Regions from separate parts of the Bacillus sp. EA-CB0995 genome, predicted to be linked through region 4. Evidence: riboswitches for the same ligand, from Rfam matches in the RefSeq annotation. Region 4 holds a riboswitch; each other region holds the start of a gene.
What was found. Region 4 has a riboswitch for S-adenosylmethionine ahead of ACEWFJ_RS03690 (methionine ABC transporter ATP-binding protein). Riboswitches for the same ligand answer to the same signal wherever they lie in the genome.
Positions count from the first base shown of each region.

Region 1: another riboswitch for S-adenosylmethionine. It lies ahead of ACEWFJ_RS22290 (MetQ/NlpA family ABC transporter substrate-binding protein); the one in region 4 lies ahead of ACEWFJ_RS03690 (methionine ABC transporter ATP-binding protein).
Region 2: another riboswitch for S-adenosylmethionine. It lies ahead of ACEWFJ_RS13635 (ABC transporter permease); the one in region 4 lies ahead of ACEWFJ_RS03690 (methionine ABC transporter ATP-binding protein).
Region 3: another riboswitch for S-adenosylmethionine. It lies ahead of ACEWFJ_RS07365 (bifunctional homocysteine S-methyltransferase/methylenetetrahydrofolate reductase); the one in region 4 lies ahead of ACEWFJ_RS03690 (methionine ABC transporter ATP-binding protein).

Region 1 covers NZ_CP169269.1:4,339,554-4,342,750, forward strand. Annotated here, with positions in the region: partial or broken gene ACEWFJ_RS22285 (methionine ABC transporter ATP-binding protein) at 1-458, opposite strand, end outside; gene ACEWFJ_RS22290 (MetQ/NlpA family ABC transporter substrate-binding protein) at 471-1,283, opposite strand; SAM riboswitch class I at 1,375-1,489, opposite strand; gene ACEWFJ_RS22295 (ABC-F family ATP-binding cassette domain-containing protein) at 1,666-3,197, opposite strand, start outside.
Region 2 covers NZ_CP169269.1:2,619,120-2,622,316, reverse strand. Annotated here, with positions in the region: gene ACEWFJ_RS13645 (hypothetical protein) at 1-195, shown strand, start outside; partial or broken gene ACEWFJ_RS13640 (IS6 family transposase) at 352-1,039, shown strand; SAM riboswitch class I at 1,227-1,337, shown strand; gene ACEWFJ_RS13635 (ABC transporter permease) at 1,403-2,068, shown strand; gene ACEWFJ_RS13630 (ATP-binding cassette domain-containing protein) at 2,094-2,447, shown strand; gene ACEWFJ_RS13625 (ABC transporter permease subunit) at 2,408-3,197, shown strand, end outside.
Region 3 covers NZ_CP169269.1:1,413,945-1,417,141, reverse strand. Annotated here, with positions in the region: gene metH (methionine synthase) at 1-145, opposite strand, end outside; partial or broken gene ACEWFJ_RS07365 (bifunctional homocysteine S-methyltransferase/methylenetetrahydrofolate reductase) at 142-1,976, opposite strand; SAM riboswitch class I at 2,049-2,159, opposite strand; SAM riboswitch class I at 2,362-2,481, shown strand; partial or broken gene ACEWFJ_RS07360 (methionine biosynthesis PLP-dependent protein) at 2,555-3,197, shown strand, end outside.
Region 4 covers NZ_CP169269.1:704,041-707,237, forward strand. Annotated here, with positions in the region: gene ACEWFJ_RS03675 (toprim domain-containing protein) at 1-242, shown strand, start outside; gene ACEWFJ_RS03680 (thioredoxin family protein) at 254-553, shown strand; gene ACEWFJ_RS03685 (hypothetical protein) at 696-1,040, shown strand; SAM riboswitch class I at 1,167-1,274, shown strand; gene ACEWFJ_RS03690 (methionine ABC transporter ATP-binding protein) at 1,436-2,461, shown strand; gene ACEWFJ_RS03695 (methionine ABC transporter permease) at 2,454-3,119, shown strand.

The sequences.
Region 1 (3,197 bases), 830 kb from region 4:
GCGGGCAATCGCAACCCGTTGTTTTTGTCCCCCTGAAAGCTCATTCGGATACGCATCTTTTTTTCAAACAATCCAACAATGCGCAAATATTTTTCTGTCCTATGTTGAATCTCAGCTTTTGTAATTCCTGTAAGTCGAAGTGGAAGTGCTATATTTTCATATACAGTTGCTGTTTTTAATAAATTAAACCCTTGAAAAATCATGCCAATTTTTTGCCTTGCCTGTGCAAGCTCATTTGAAGGTAAAGATGTTAAATCTTTTCCATTTATAAGAACATGACCAGTCGTCGGTCTTTCTAATAAATTGACGCAGCGGATTAACGTACTTTTCCCAGCACCGCTATATCCAATAACTCCAAATATTTCTCCTTTTTTCACAGTAAGCGATGTATCTTTAAGTGCTTCTACTTTCCCTTTTTCTGTTTCAAATATTTTAGATACATTCTGTAATTCGATCATACACTTCATCTCCTACCACGATGGCAATACAGCTCCATCAAATTTTTTCTCAATAAATTCTTTCACTTCTGGTGATTGGTAAGCTTTCTTAAACTGCTTTACGACTGCATCATCTTTATTATCTGAACGAACAACAACCCAGTTTACATATGGCGAATCTTTTCCTTCACGGAAAATAGAATCTTTTGCTGGATGTAGCTTTGCACCCATTGCAAAATTTGTATTAATGGCAGCTGCTTTTACTTCACTTAACTGTGTTGGCAACTGAGATGCTTCTAGTTCAACAATTTTTAAGTTTTTAGGATTCTCCACTACATCTTTCGCTGTTGCCTTCTCTGTTGCTTTCGGATCAACTTTTAATACACCCGCTTTCTCAAACAATTTCAAAGCGCGTAATTCATTTGTCGGATCATTTGGTACAGCAATTGCATCCCCTTCTTTTAAATCTTTCACATCTTTCACTTGCTTTGAGTAGATTCCCATTGGAAACGTTACTGTTGAAAATACTTCTGTTAACTTCATTTTGCGTTCTTCTTTAAATACATCTAAATATGATTTCGTTTGAAAGCTATTTAGATCAATGTCTTTTTCATCTAACGATACATTGGGCATTACATAATCATTGAACACTTTAATCTCCACTTGTAAATGATCTTTTGCAGCTACTTCTTTTACTTTCTCCAAGATTTGTTCATGCGGCCCGCCGGTTACGCCAACAGTAATTTTCTTCTCATCTAATGCCTTAGCATCTTTTGTTGAATTTAAGCTGCATGCCCCTAGTAACAATACAGCTCCGCTTACAATACTTAACAATAATTTCTTCATCTCAGTTCCTCCTTAGTTTCTATCTTTTTGACAAAATAAAAACACCTCTCTAAAGTTAAGAGAGGTGTCCTATATATAAAAGTAGCTTCCTCTCTTATCTTCCAAAACGATAATCGTTTTGCTGGAATTAGCACCTGAACTTACCGTTTCGTAAGTTTGGTTGCCGGGCTTCATCGGGCCAGTCCCTCCGCCTCTCTGGATAAGAGTATCGGTATAAAGTTGTCAAAAACTATGTACCTTATACTAAATCTTGTAAAACATTTTGTCAACATACTTTTCTGAATTTTTTTTATTATCGAACTATAAAGTGAAACTTCCCCCAGTGGGGGCTTACCGCCCAAAAATAGCGGGATAAAGGAGCTATACGCTCCTTTGATATCCCTTATTTTATCTCTTTACACCACCCCTGCACATGCCATACTTGCGTCACCCATTCTTCATAAAAATCTGGCTCATGAGAAACAAGTAAAACCGTTCCTTCATATTGCATAAGGGCTTCCTTAAGTGCTTCTTTTGCTCGAACATCTAAATGGTTAGTTGGTTCATCTAAAACGAGTATATTACTTTCTGTTAACATCAATTCACATAAACGTACTTTTGTTTGTTCTCCACCACTTAATGAGCAAAGCCGCTGCCCAATATGTTCTTCTGTTAAACCGCACCTTGCTAGGGCCTGCCGAATTTCTTTTTGAGTCATATCAGGTCGCAATGACCATATTTCCTCAATTGGTGTTTGTTCTGAAGCAAATTCTTCTTGTGCAAAATAAGCTGGATTTACTCGCTCTCCTATTTTCACAATACCACTTAAAGGCTGCAAATGTCCCAATAGTGTTTTTAACATTGTTGTTTTCCCAATACCGTTATAGCCGACGATGGCAATTTTTTCACCACGCTTTACCTGTAAATCAATTGGCGGGAATAAGGGCGCTGTGTAGCCAATTTGCATATCCTTTGCCTCTAAAATCCGGCTCACAGGATCACAGTAAACATGAAACATAAAACGTGGCTGCAGTGCAGAAGTTGGTTTTCCGATTTTGTTTATTTTTTCTAATACTTTTTCGCGGCTTTTTGCCTGTCTTGCTTTACGAATTTTATTCTTTTGAATAAAGTCCTTTAACTTTCCAATTTCTCTTTGCTGCCTATCATATGCCACTTGTAATTGCTGTTTATTTTGTTCATGGTTTTTTATAAATGTTTGATAATTACCTATATAACGTTTCATTCCTTTATGTTCTAAATGATAAATTACATTGGTAATTTCATTTAAAAACCTTTCATCATGCGAAACCACAATGTAAGCATGTTCGTAATTTTTCAAATACCCCATAAGCCATTCAATATGAACGTTATCGAGATAGTTTGTTGGTTCATCAAGTAATAAAACATGCGGTTCTTCTAATAATAATTTTCCTAATAATAGTTTTGTTCGTTGGCCGCCGCTTAGTTTTTCCACCTCACGCTCCATGCCAAGTGCTAAAATCCCTAATCCCGCAGCAACTTCCTCTATTTTTGCATCAATATGATAAAAATCAGAATGCTCTAGTATACTTTGTAACTCTCCGTATTGTACTAACAATTGTTCAAGGTTATCTCCTGCTGTTGCCATTTTCTCCGCTACTTGCCGCATATTATGCTCGATATCATACAAATGTACAAAGGCACTTTGTAAATATTTCATAATGGTTGTTCCAGCTTGTAAATCAATATGTTGCTGTAAAAAACCAATATTTACATGAGGAAACCATTCAACCTTTCCTGCATCAGGAAGTAACTCTCCTGCTAATATACGCAGTAATGTGGATTTCCCTGCTCCGTTGCTCCCTACAAGGCCAACACGCTCACCTCGAAGTAAGCGAACACAAATATTTTGAAAGATTATTTTATCCCCGTACATATGGGTAACATTTTCAACTG
Region 2 (3,197 bases), 1.9 Mb from region 4:
TCTGGGATGTCAGTGGTGGGATCGGTGGAATTGGCGGCTTCGGCGGTTTGCCAGGCCAACCCGGCGCATCCGGCGCCACTGGCAAAGGCAAAAGCTCCAGCTACAGTCATTCCGATTATGATCCAGGGAATCCTCCTCCCCCGGCAAACTTCGGATTGCAAGGCCATCCGGGAGGTACAGGCCTTCCGGGTATAGGAGGTATCGGTGAGTTTAGGAAAATCTAATATTTGTTTAAAAAGCAAAGGGTACAAAGTTCTCACTCCTACCCTTGCTTTAATTGGTTATGGTGCTAAAAATCTATCAAACTTGGACATGCTGATACTATGACTCTAAAAAAGGGGTGTCATCGGTATGAAAACGAAAAATTTGTTCAAGTGGAAACATTATCAGTCTGAAATTATCCTTCTTACAGTGAGATGGTACCTACGGTACAATCTGAGTTTTCGTGATTTGGTGGAAATGATGGAAGAGCGTGGTGTACCCATCGTCCACACTACCATTATGCGTCTGAGTTAGACAAACGAATTCGTCGTCACCTCAAGCAAACAAATGACTCCTGGAGAGTTGATGAAACATATATAAAAGTTAAAGGTCAATGGATGTATCTGTACCGAGCTGTCGATTCGAAAGGAAATACGATTGATTTTTATCTAAGCCAAACAAGAGACCACAAGGCTGCAAAGCGCTTTTTCAAGAAAGCTTTGCGGTCTTTTCATGTTTCTAAACCTCGTGTTGTGACCGTTGATAAAAATCCAGCTTATCCTATCGCTATCCAAGAGTTAAAAGAAAAAAGCAGATGCCTGAAGGCATCCAACTAAGGCAAGTGAAATATCTCAATAACATAGTGGAACAAGATCATCGGTTTATTAAAAAGCGAGTTCGTTCGATGTTAGGATTGAAATCCTTTCGCACAGCTACATCCATTATTTCTGGAATAGAAGCTATGCATATGGTAAAAAAAGAGCAACTTGTTTTACTGGACAAGTCTGTCCAAGATCAAGTGAAGTTCATCCATCAACTATTTGGAATTGCTACCTAAGAATAGATTCCACTAGGAAACTTTTCGCCTCTTTATATCTTTCCTAAGTATTTGCACCAGAACCATAAAAAACACATTCACCCTAAAATTATTTTAAATATTAATTATTATTTTAATTAATTAAAAATATTGACAATTCATATCTGCTTAGTATAGTATTAGTCTAAATTAAATATGAATTTATACATTCTTATCAAGAGAGGTGGAGGGACAGGCCCTTTGATACCTCGGCAACAGGTTCTTTCTATAAGAAAACTGTGCCAATTCCTGCAGGTTTTATGAGCTTGAGAGATAAGAAGAGATTACAGACTAAAAAACTCTTCTTATGTTTAAATAAGAAGAGTTTTTTATTGGAGGAATTGTATGGATAGGATTACAAAACTTTGGCAGTACATCGTAGACAATTCAGATCAAGTTATGATATTAACATGGGAACACTTTCAGCTTGTTGGACTTTCTTTATTTATCGCTATCGCCATCGGGGTGCCGATTGGAATTTTCCTTACAACAAATGAAGAGCTGGCAGAATCTGTTCTTCAAATAGCTAATATTATTATGACCATCCCAAGTATTGCGTTATTTGGTCTTATGATGCCACTTTTATCAATCATTAATCAAGGAATCGGCTTTTTACCGGCTATTATTGCATTAGTCCTCTACTCACAGCTTCCTATTATTCGCAATACATACGTAGCCATCAAGAACATCGATCCACACATTCGTGATGCTGCGATTGGAATCGGCATGAATAAATGGGAACGACTACGAATGGTCGAAATTCCAAATGCCCTTCCTATTATTTTAGCTGGTGTTCGAACAGCCGTCGTTTTAAATATCGGAATTGGAGCCATTTCAGCTTTTGTTGGAGCTGGAGGATTAGGAGTCTTAATTAATCAGGGGATTGCTCGAACACACCCTGAGATGATTTTAACCGGTGCATTATTCATTTCTATTCTCGCACTAATTGCAGACAGTTCTCTAGGCTTATTACAGAGAAGATTAACACCTATGAATTTACGAAATAAATAACCATCATCATTTGGAGGTGTACAGTTTGATAGAGTTTAAGGGTGTGTCAAAAACGTATGATTCAGACGTAACAGCCATTCATGATATTAACTTGACTGTTCCTGAGGGGAAAATCGTCGTCTTACTTGGACCATCAGGATGTGGAAAGACCACATTATTAAGAATGGTTAATCGTCTTGTTCCTCTTTCAAATGGGAAGATTTTTATCAACGGAAAAGAAATTCATTCGTTTAATGAAATTGAGCTTCGTCGCAATATTGGATACGTGATTCAGCATAACGGATTGTTCCCTAATATGACTATTGAACAAAATATTACAGTTATTCCTGATTTATTAGGATGGGACAAAAAAGAAAACAAGCCCGATATACGGAATTGATGGAACTCATTGGTTTGAATCCCGAGGAGTACCGAAAACGTTATCCTTACGAATTATCAGGCGGACAGCAACAACGTATCGGAATTGCAAGAGCAATGGCTGTAAACCCACCCGTTATGTTAATGGATGAACCATTTAGCGCACTAGATCCCATTATAAGAGCTCGTTTACAAGATGAATTCTTAAAAATTCAAAAACAAGTTCAAAAAACTATTTTATTTGTGAGCCACGATTTAGATGAAGCCATAAAATTAGGAGATTACATTGCAATTTTAAAGGAGGGAGAATTAGTACAATATGGCACTCCAGCACAATTGCTGGAATCACCTAAGAATGACTTTGTAGCCAACTTTTTAGGGAAAGATCGAACATTAAAACAGCTTAGTCTATATACGGTAAGTGATTTAGCGAAAGCCGGATACCTTCAAGAAACAAGACATCTTTCAGCAGATTTAACAGTTTCAATACATACAGATTTAAGAGAAACTTTATCACGTATGTTGAGCGCAAAATATGAGCAAGTTCTTGTTATAGGAGACAACAATCAGCCTATTGGAATTATACAAAGCACAGACATTAAACAATTTTTACAGCACATTTCAAATGATTCAACAGGAAAGGAACGTAAACATGAAAAAAAGCGATTCTTTTCTAATCTTTTCAAGTGGATTTGTACTCCCTTAGTTATCAGTTTTTTGGGTTGGGCTTATTACAATGGCTATTTTCAGCTTATTGTAGATTATCCGGATG
Region 3 (3,197 bases), 710 kb from region 4:
GTGTTTTTACTAAATATTCATTACAGCCTTCATACTCTTCACCACCAAAATCTGCAGCTGAAAGGTCTTCTTGTTGAATCATCGTTCCCATTGCACCGTCTAAAATTAAAATTTCTTGCTGCAATCTTTCCTCGATTGGTCTCATACATTTATTCCTTCTTTCTGCTCTTTCTTTGCTTGAATATACCTAACAAGTGCTTCTGTCACTTCGTACTTTAAAAATGGTGTAATTAAATAAATACCGTTAAATAATTCCATCGCGACATCAATTAACTCTTGAGATATAAGAATGCCTTCTGCCACTGCTTCTTCTGACGTTCCATGCCCGTCCATACGCCTTCTCACTTCTTCTGGAAGAGTAATACCTGGTACTTCAAAATGTAGAAAATCTGCATTTCGTTTACTTACAAGTGGCATAATGCCAATAAAAATCGGCTGCTCGATATGCTTCGTTGCTTCATATACGTTTCGAATGACTGTCGCATCATAGATGGGCTGCGTTAAAAAATACTCAGCGCCAGCTGCAATTTTTTTCTCCATGCGTTTTACAGCTGCTTCTATATGTCTTACATTCGGATTAAAGGCTCCGCCCACTGAAAAATGAGTAGCTGCTCCAATTGATTTCCCTAAAATAGAACGCCCATTGTTCATTTCTTTAATCATTTTAATAAGCTCTACAGAAGAAAGGTCATATACAGATGTTGCACCCGGAAAATCACCAACGCGTGCTGGATCCCCTGTTAATGCCAATACTTCCTCCATACCAAGCGCTGCTAATCCAAGTAAATGAGACTGCAGCCCGATTACATTATGATCACGGCACGTTAAATGGGTCAATACAGGAATATCATGCTTTGTTAATAACGCACCCATCGCCATATTTGATACACGCGGTGATGCTAAGGAATTATCTGCTAACGTAATAGCATCTGTTCCCGCACGCTTCAACGCTTTTGCTCCTTCAAAAACCGTTGCGTATCCAAAGTTTTTGGCGGATCAAGCTCAACAATCACTGTCGTTTCTTTCTTCGCTTTTTCTGCTAATGTAATTCGATTCACTGTATTTACACGCTTCGTTGCTATTACTTCTGCACGCTTTACAACTTCTTTAGCTGTTACAGGACGCTCATTTTTAAGTGCCCGCTTCATTGCTTCGATATGAGCAGGGGTTGTACCGCAACAACCACCAAGTAACCTAACTCCTTGCTTAATAAATTCTGGCGCCATCTCTTCAAAATAAGCAGGGCTTCCTTCATATACATAACGACCTTCTACATATTTAGGAAGACCGGCATTTGGATATGCAGATAAATAACCATATTCAGGAATTGCTATTGTTTTAAAAGATTCGATCATATGAAGCGGCCCTAATTGACAATTTAATCCGACCACATTTGCACCATACTCTATAAGCCGCTTCAATACACCATCTACACTATTTCCATTTTGAGTTGTACCAGCTTCGTGAAGAGCAAGCTGTGCAATAAGAGGGACGTTTGTTTGCTTTCGTAATACTTTCACTGCATGAAGCAATTCAAATTCATCATAAAAGGTTTCTAATAATAGCCCATCAACATTTTCCTCTAGTAAAGCATTTGCTTGCTCTAAGAGCATAAATTCTCGTTCCATATCAGTCGTTGTAACTGCTCCAATGTGTTTCATACCACCGATTGTTCCAACAATTGCATTTTTTTCTGTCACAGCTGCTTTTGCATGTCTTACAGCGGCACGATTAATTTTTCTTACGCGATCCTCCAGTCCATACATGCGAAGTTTTCCTTCATTTGCTCCGTATGTATTTGTTTGAATAACATCTGCTCCGGCTGCAACATATTGTTTATGAATCGAAATAATCCGATCCGGCTCAGATAAATTCAATTCTTCAAAGCAGCTTTGTAAACCATGAGAGTGTAACAATGTTCCCATTGCCCCGTCCCCAATAACAATTCCTCGTTGCAATAAATCTAGTAATTTCACATATCTCCCTCTCTTCTTTTCAATATAAAAACCCCCTCTTCTCAATGAAGAGGGGGACAGCATTTCATCCTCCTCTTATCATTCAGAACAATTTGTTCTGCAGGTCTTAGCACCGTCTCAAACATGTTGTTTGAAGGTTGCTGGGTTTCACAGGGCCTTTCCCTCCACCACTCTTGATAAGAGTTTCATTCTATTGTGAATGCTAAAAGTAAACATCATCCGTTCACCCATTAACAATCTTTGTTAATTTTTTCATTAATTTAGCATGTTGAAGTGAGAAAGTCAACGAAAATAAAGAAAAATAAAATTATTCAAAATATAGTTGCGCTTCTTTCTAAATTTGTTGTAAAGTAAAAAAACATAATAAAAAACTTCATATTTCGAATTCTTATCGAGAGAGGTCGAGGGACTGGCCCATTGACGCCTCAGCAACCATTAACAAGCTTTTTATTTGTTAATAAGGTGCTAATTCCAGCAAATTGAGAAATGATTTGACAGATAAGAAGAAGACTATATTCGTCATATATAAGCCTTCTTCTTAGAAGGCTTTTTTATTTTGTATAAGGAGGAATTCTATTATGTCTACAATTGAAACGAAGCTTGCCCAAATTGGAAATCGCAGTGAAACAACAACAGGAGCAGTCAATCCACCCGTTTACTTCTCCACTGCGTACCGTCACGAAGGAATTGGAAGGTCAACAGGGTTTGATTATTCCCGAACAGGAAACCCAACACGTCTTCTATTAGAGCGCGCAATCACTGACTTAGAGCAAGGAGAGCAAGGCTATGCCTGTAGCTCAGGAATGGCTGCTGTTCTTCTTGTCCTTTCACTATTCCGATCTGGTGACGAACTTATTGTATCTGAAGATTTATACGGCGGAACATATCGTTTATTTACAGAGCACGAACAAAAATGGGATGTTCGATGTAGATACGTAGATACGCAGCATATACAAGAAATTGAAAAAGCAATTTCACCAAATACAAAAGCAATTTTCATAGAAACACCAACAAACCCACTTATGCAAGTAACGGACATCGCAGCAGTTGCTACCGTTGCAAAACGTCATAACTTGCTACTTATTGTTGATAACACATTCTACACACCGTATTTACAACAACCATTAACAACCGGAGCTGACATTGTCCTGCATAGTGCTACAAAATATTTAGGCGGTCATAACGATGTATTAAGCGGACTTGTCGTTGCTAAAGGTACAA
Region 4 (3,197 bases):
CAATTAGTTTGTCGAAAATGGATGAACTTATTGATCAGCTGTACGATAAAGAAGTGTATGTGCTTGTGGACGCAGATGATGCAGGAGAGAAGCTACGCAAACAATTTCGCCGAGAATTTCCACATGCTGAACATATTTATATTGATCGTTCGTATCGTGAGGTTGCAACTGCACCATCAAATCATTTAGCGAACGTTTTATGGGGAGCTGACATTGACGTTTATACAGAATTTTTACGGTAAGGAATGGTAGAATGATCGATTTGACAGGAAATGAAGCTGTAGCTGCAGTTGAAAATCAAGATAAAACGGTGTTATACGTATATACGCCAATGTGTGGTACGTGTCAACTTGCTAAAAAAATGTTAACAGTTGTTGAAGCCGCATTACCTCATTTGGAAATTGGGATGCTAGATTTAAATTACGCACCGCATTTTGCGCGGGAGTACGAAATTGAAAGTGTTCCGTGTTTACTTATATTTGAGAAAAATCAACTTATGAAGAAAATATATGCATTTCAATCTGTGGAATATTTATATATGGAATTACAATAGGCGGCAAATACTTTGCCGCCTCGACATATTTCTTGGGAAATATAAGCAACAAGCGATTTTTTGTCGAGAGAAAGATACAGGAGAGCCCGTTATAGAAATGGAATGGTATTATGTAAAACGTGATATGAGGAGTGTGACGGAGATGAAATTGTATTCACTGCTTCAATCATTTGTAACATATGCCAATACGCAATATCATTTAGAACCGCTACTGCCGCAATTTGAGCGGACTGTTTGTTTTACTTTTCAAGATGAGCGTTATTCATTGAAAATTTCAAGAGATAAAATTGAGCTTACGAATGGTGCAATGGGAACGGAAGAACTTGTTTGTTTTCAAGAAGATGACTTGCAGTTATTAATTACAGGACAAGTTCGTTTGCAGTCACTATTGCGTAGAAAGGCCATTACATATAGAGGGACATACCAAACAATGTTATTATTAGAATCTGTATTTCATATTTGTAAGCCGCTACGAATAGGTGCTTAAATTTCAGAAAGTTCCTTCTTTGCGAAAATTTCTGTTGACATCTATTTCATGCGTTGATACAATTCAAAACATGAAATAACGAAAACTTCATAACGACAAAATCAGACGAAATTTATATCTGATTTTCTCTTATCAAGAGAGGTGGAGGGACTGTGCCCTATGAAACCCGGCAACCGTCAACTTATGTTGAAATGGTGCCAATTCCTGCAAAGCGAATGCTTTGAGAGATGAGAGGAAAGGATAATAGTAATTTATGTATATAAACCTTTCTGCTCATTTTAAAGCAGAAAGGTTTTTTTGTTGTTTCAGTGTAGGAGGACGCTCAAACGACAAATCGTTTTTATAGTTATAGCGGCGAGCCGCTTACGATTTTTAACTAAAAAGGGGTGACATCAATGATTGTGTTAGAAAATGTAAAGAAAATATATCGCTCCAAAACCGGCGATGTTACTGCTGTTGATAATGCGAATTTACAAATAGAAAAAGGTGAAATTTTCGGGGTTATCGGATATAGCGGTGCCGGAAAGAGTTCCTTAATTCGCTTGTTTAATCAATTGGAGAAACCAACGTCTGGAAAAATTACTGTTGGAGAGCGTTTGATTTCAGCAATTAGAGGAAAAGAACTGCGAGAAGCGCGTCAAGAAATCGGGATGATTTTCCAGCATTTTAACTTGCTTTGGTCACGAACCGTTCGTGAAAATATTGCTTTTCCGCTTGAAATTGCTGGAGTGACAAAAGAGAAAAGAACACAGCGTGTAGATGAATTGATTCGTCTTGTTGGTTTAGAGGGACGGGGAGATGCGTATCCATCTCAGCTAAGTGGTGGACAAAAGCAGCGTGTTGGTATTGCGAGAGCATTAGCAAATAACCCGAAAGTATTATTATGCGATGAAGCGACATCAGCACTAGATCCAGAAACAACAGATCAAATTTTAGATTTGCTTCTCGATATTAATAAACGCCTCGGTTTAACGATTGTACTCATTACACATGAAATGCACGTTATTCAAAAAATTTGTAACCGCGTTGCTGTTATGGAAAAAGGAAAGATTGTTGAAAGCGGCAGTGTGTTAGAAGTATTTCGTAATCCGCAGCAAGACATTACAAAGCGTTTTGTTAAGCAAATAACAGATTCTGAAGATACAGATGAAGCAATTGAACATTTAGTAGAGAAGTACCCGGAAGGAAAAGTTGTGAAACTGCAATTTATTGGTGAAGCGGTAGAAAGACCAGTTTTGCAGGAGTTAATGAAGCAAGATGGAGTGGAAGTGAGCATTCTGCAAGGGAATATTGCTCAAACAACAAACGGGGCGTATGGAAGTTTAATTGTTCATTTAAAAGGTGACGAAGATATAGTTGCAGAGGCAGTTGCAACAATTCAACAAGAGCAAGTAGAGCTGGAGGTGATTGCACATGGATAATTTGTTTCAAAATGTCGATTGGGATCAAATGTTAGAAGCAACACAAGAAACGTTATACATGACGGCAATTGCCACGCTTGCAACGTTCGTATTAGGTCTTATTCTTGGATTAGTACTGTTTCTCACAGGAAAAGATAATCTGTGGGAGAACAAGCCAGTTAATATTGTGATTGGCGCGTTTGTAAATATTTTTCGTTCCATTCCGTTCATCATTTTAATCATTTTATTGATTCCGTTTACGAAGTTTCTTCTTAATACGATTCTTGGAGCAAGTGCCGCATTGCCAGCATTAATTGTTGGAGCAGCACCGTTCTATGCGAGAATGGTTGAAATTGCGCTTCGTGAAATTGATAAAGGCGTTATTGAAGCATCAAAAGCGATGGGAGCAAAGACGAGTACAATTATCTTAAAAGTATTGATACCAGAATCTTTTCCAGCACTTATTTCGGGTATTACGGTAACGGCAATTGCACTTGTAGGCTACACAGCAATGGCTGGAGTTGTTGGAGCAGGTGGTCTTGGTACACTTGCTTATTTAGAGGGGTTCCAACGCAATAATGGTGATGTTACTCTCATGGCAACAATTCTTGTACTTGTTATTGTATTTATTATTCAAATGTTTGGTGATTTTCTTACAAAGCGACTTGATAAAAGGTAAAGAGAAGTTAGTTATTATTAGGATAAAGAGTTTTCGTTTCGTACGAAAACTCTATATAGACTTTATATTTTGAATATT